Regions from separate parts of the Amycolatopsis sp. NPDC114505 genome, predicted to be linked through region 1. Evidence: riboswitches for the same ligand, from Rfam matches in the RefSeq annotation. Region 1 holds a riboswitch; the other holds the start of a gene.
What was found. Region 1 has a riboswitch for glycine ahead of gcvP (aminomethyl-transferring glycine dehydrogenase). Riboswitches for the same ligand answer to the same signal wherever they lie in the genome.
Positions count from the first base shown of each region.

Region 1 (2,196 bases):
GACACCGAGACGCCGAATGCCTTCCACACGCACGAAAGCCGCTCGCGGGTGGTCGTCTCGTCGCAGGCGACGCCGACGTGGTCGTCGTCGACGAGCCGCAGGTTCACGCCGAGGTCGCGAGCCGCCGCGACGACCGCTTCCGCCCGCCCGGGCACCGACGCGGTCACGGTGTCGAAGAACTCGCCGTGTCCGACGTCGATGCCGCCTTCGGCGAGGCCGGCGGCGAGCACGGTGGCCATCCGGTGGGCGCGCAGCGCGATCCCGCGCAGCCCGTCGGGCCCGTGGTACACGGCGTACATCGAGGCCATCACCGCCAGCAGGACCTGCGCGGTGCAGATGTTCGACGTCGCCTTCTCGCGGCGGATGTGCTGTTCCCGGGTCTGCAGGGCGAGCCGGTACGCGGGTGCGCCGTCGGCGTCCTTCGAGACGCCGACCAGGCGTCCCGGCAGCTGCCGTTCCAGGCCTTCGCGGACCGCGAGGTAGGCGGCGTGGGGGCCGCCGAAGCCGAGCGGGACCCCGAACCGCTGGGTGGATCCGACGGCGACGTCGGCGCCGAGCTCCCCCGGCGGCCGCAGCAGGGTCAGGGCGAGCGGGTCGGCGGCGACGATCACCGCGGCACCGTGCTTCTTGGCCTCGGAGATCGTCAGGTCGAGCTCGTGCACCGCACCCGACGCACCGGGGTAGGACAGCAGCATCCCGAAGAAGTCGCCGCCGAGGCCAAGTCCGGTGAGACCTTGGGAGAGATCCTCGACGACCAGCTCGATGTCCAGGGGTTCGGCCCGGGTCCGGAGCACGGCGAGGGTCTGCGGCAGGGTGTCCTGGTCGACGACGAACCGGTTCGAAGCGGACTTCCCGGCCCGCCGCACCAGCGTCATGGCCTCGGCGGCAGCGGTGGCCTCGTCGAGCATCGACGCGTTGGCGACGGGCAGCCCGGTCAGATCGGCGACCATGGTCTGGAAGTTGAGCAGCGCCTCGAGCCGGCCTTGCGAGATCTCGGGCTGATACGGCGTGTAAGCGGTGTACCAGGCCGGATTCTCGAGCACGTTCCGCCGGATGACGGGCGGAGTGATGGTGTCGTGGTACCCGAGCCCGATCATCTGGGCCATCGTTCGGTTACGGCCGGCAAGCGCCCGAAGCTCGGCGAGCGCCTGAGCTTCGGTCGCGGCCGGCGGCAGTTCGAGCGGACGAGCGGAGGACCGCAGCGACTCAGGTACAGCACGCTCGGAGAGCTCGTCGAGAGAAGCGACACCGACGACATCGAGAATACGGCGAAGTTCGTCCGGCCCGGGACCGATGTGCCGCTCGGCGAACGGGATGCCCTGTTCCAGCGAGGCGAGTGACAGTTCCACGGAGCCTCCTGGGGACCGCCGAGCCGGGCCGGGGACGATGTCCCCCGGCCTCCCCACTCTGTCCGTACCCCGAGGGGCGCCTGAGAGTTTCGCCCGAGGTTGAGCCGGGCTTGCACCGTCGGCGGGGCCATCAGGTTGTGTCCTGACGACCCGCTTTCCAGAGGCGTCTCGTCCGCGCGGTCCAGGGTGCCTGAGAGGTTCCGGGGAGGACTTGCTCCTTCGGCGCCGAGCTCAAGGTGTGACTCGGACTCTCCCGCGCGGATTCGTCGACCGCGAGGAGAACCTTACTCGACTCCTCGCGGCGGTGATCACCCGGTCTTGCGGGCGTTGCGGCGCTGGGTGAGCTCGTCCGGCTGGTGCGTCTCGACGACACCGCCGTCGGCGCGTTCGGCCTGGAACTCGTGGATGGTGCCGCTGATCTCCTGCATGGCGCCGCTGACCGCGATGCCGAAGACGCCTTGGCCGCCCTGGAGCAGATCGACGATCTCCTCCGGCGAGGTGCATTCGTAGACGGTGGTGCCGTCGGAGAACAGCGTCACGCGCGCGAGGTCACGGACTCCGCGGACGCGCAGGTGGTCGACCGCGACCCGGATGTTCTGGAGGGAGACCCCGGTGTCCAGCAGCCGCTTGACCACCTTGAGGACCAGGATGTCCTTGAACGAGTACAGCCGCTGCGAGCCGGAACCGTGCGCCGTGCGGATGCTGGGTGCGACCAGCTTCGTCCGGGCCCAGTAGTCGAGCTGGCGGTAGGTGATCCCGGCGATCTGGCACGCGGCCGGACCGCGGTAACCCACCAGCTCGTCCGGCAGCGAGTTGTCGGGGAACAGCTCACCCTGCTCGCCAGCCG
Region 1 covers NZ_JBVKDV010000003.1:796,058-798,253, forward strand. The annotation lists gene gcvP (aminomethyl-transferring glycine dehydrogenase) at 1-1,349, opposite strand, end outside; glycine riboswitch at 1,517-1,615, opposite strand; gene ACZ7OU_RS32975 (MerR family transcriptional regulator) at 1,658-2,196, opposite strand, start outside.

Region 2 (2,196 bases), on a different contig from region 1:
ACCCGCGGCGACGTCGGCGCCGAACTCGCCCGGCGCGGTGATCAGCGTCAGCGAAAGCAGGTCGGCGGCGACGGTGAACAGCGCGCCCGCGGCCTTCGCCGACTCGGAAATCGCGTGGTAGAAGCCGCGGCCGCGCAGCACACCGGACGCGCCGGGGTACTGGGCGACGACGCCGAAGAACTCGTCCGGCAGGCCGGTCAGCAGGTCGCGGACCTCGACCTCGATGCCGAGCGCCTCGACGCGGGTCCGCACGACGGCGATGGTCTGCGGCAGGCACTCGGCGTCCAGCACGACCTTGTTGGACTTCGACTTGGACGCGCGGCGCATCAGTGTGACGGCCTCGGCGACGGCGGTCGACTCGTCCAGCAGGGACGCGTTGGCGGTGGCCAGGCCGGTCAGGTCGGCGACCATCGTCTGGAAGTTGAGGAGCGCTTCGAGGCGGCCCTGGGAGATTTCCGGCTGGTAGGGCGTGTACGCGGTGTACCAGGCGGGGTTCTCGAGGACGTTGCGGCGGATCACGCCGGGGGTGACGGTGTCGGAGTAGCCGAGGCCGATCATCTGCGTCATCGGGCGGTTGAGCGCGGCGAGGGCGCGCAGCTCCGCGGTGGCGTCCTCTTCGGACGCGGCGGGCGGGAGCCGCAGGTCGGCGGTGGCGCGGATGGCGGTCGGCACGGCCGCACCGACGAGGGCGTCCAGGCTGCCGTAGCCGCACTCGGCCAGCATCTTCGCGCGTTCGGCCTCGGACGGGCCGATGTGGCGGGCGTCGAACTGCGTGGAGGTGATGGGAGCTCCTCGGGCCGGGCACCGGGCACAACGGTGCGCTGGGAACTCCCCCTCTGTCATGGCACCTGAGAGTTTCACTGTGCGGAGCACAGCTTTCACCTTGGGTGAGGCGCGGGTGCGCCTGCTTTCCAGAGTGGCCTCGCACGAAGCGGTAGCAGGTACCTGAGAGATTCCGGGGAGTTTGCTCCTTCGGTGCCCCACCACGTTCGTGAGGGCTCTCCCGCCTCGGCTCGACGGCCCGATCTGCAGTTGTGGCGGCTACGGTACCTGCCGCCGCCGAGGTCCGTCTACTTCATCGGGCCAACGCCACAGTGATCCTCGACCGCGCCTCGATCGGCGACCCGCCGCACCACGCTCCCGGCCAGCGCGGGCGGCCGCCGGACCCGGCCCGACGGCAGGACCAGGCGTTTCAACGGCCCGCCGAGCGGCACCGGCGGGTGGCCGGCCCCCAGCAGCACCCGCTCCACGATCTGCTCGGCCAGCCACGCCACCGAGTCGTTGAGCCGGTCGAGCGAGAGGCGGTCGCCGTCGAAGACGTCGGAGTCGTCCAGGGTCACCTCGTAGTACGCGCAGCCGGGTGGCACCCCCGACGAGACCGCGTCCTCGATCGCGCGGGCCCCGGCCAAGGCGTCCGGGAAGCCGGCTTCGAGCAGCGGCTCGCGGTAGATGCGGGCCGCCCGCTCCCGCATCCGCGGCCCGTAGCGGACCACCACCGGGAGCCGGCCGGTCAGGTCGGGCACGGCCAGGCCGTGCAGCAGCATGATCGGCGGCACCGCGTGCACCAGCCGCGGCGCGGGTTCGGCCAGCTCGCGGGCGGTGATCCGGACGCGGTCGGCCATCGCGTCCGGGAGGCCGAAGTAGCGGAAGTCGACGTTGCCGAACCCGAGGCCGTCGGCGACCAGCGACGCGAGCAGCTCGCCGTACCCCCAGATCGGCGACAGCACCACGACGGGCGGCGCGGCGACGACCGGCGACGGCGCGGGCGGGCGCGTCGCCTCCTGCTCGGGCACCTGGATGACCAGCCGCGGCGGCTCGTGCCAGTCGTGCACCTCGGCGACCCGCCAGTACAGCCCGAGCGGCCGCCACAGCTCACCGAGGACGTCGTGCTCGAGGATCCGGCGCACCTCGGCGTCGTCGTGCGGGAAGTCCCGAGGGGCCACGATGCCGACGTAGTGGTGGTAGGTGACGCGGACCTCGTCACCGCGGGTCGCGGAGCGGATCCGCATCTCCCAGTCGATCGGCGACGCGGCGATGAGGTTGGCCACCTGCGTACCGGGCGAGGAGTAGACGAGCGCCGTGGCCTGCCGGAGGAACTGCCCGGCCTGGTCGATGCCTTCACGCAGCGCTTTCGCGGCTTGGGCGACGTGCACGGGGCTGGCGAGGCTTTCGGGCAGAACGCCGGCGACGCGCAGG
Region 2 covers NZ_JBVKDV010000005.1:401,280-403,475, reverse strand. The annotation lists gene gcvP (aminomethyl-transferring glycine dehydrogenase) at 1-783, opposite strand, end outside; glycine riboswitch at 827-925, opposite strand; gene ACZ7OU_RS44770 (helix-turn-helix domain-containing protein) at 1,071-2,196, opposite strand, start outside.
Region 2: another riboswitch for glycine. It lies ahead of gcvP (aminomethyl-transferring glycine dehydrogenase); the one in region 1 lies ahead of gcvP (aminomethyl-transferring glycine dehydrogenase).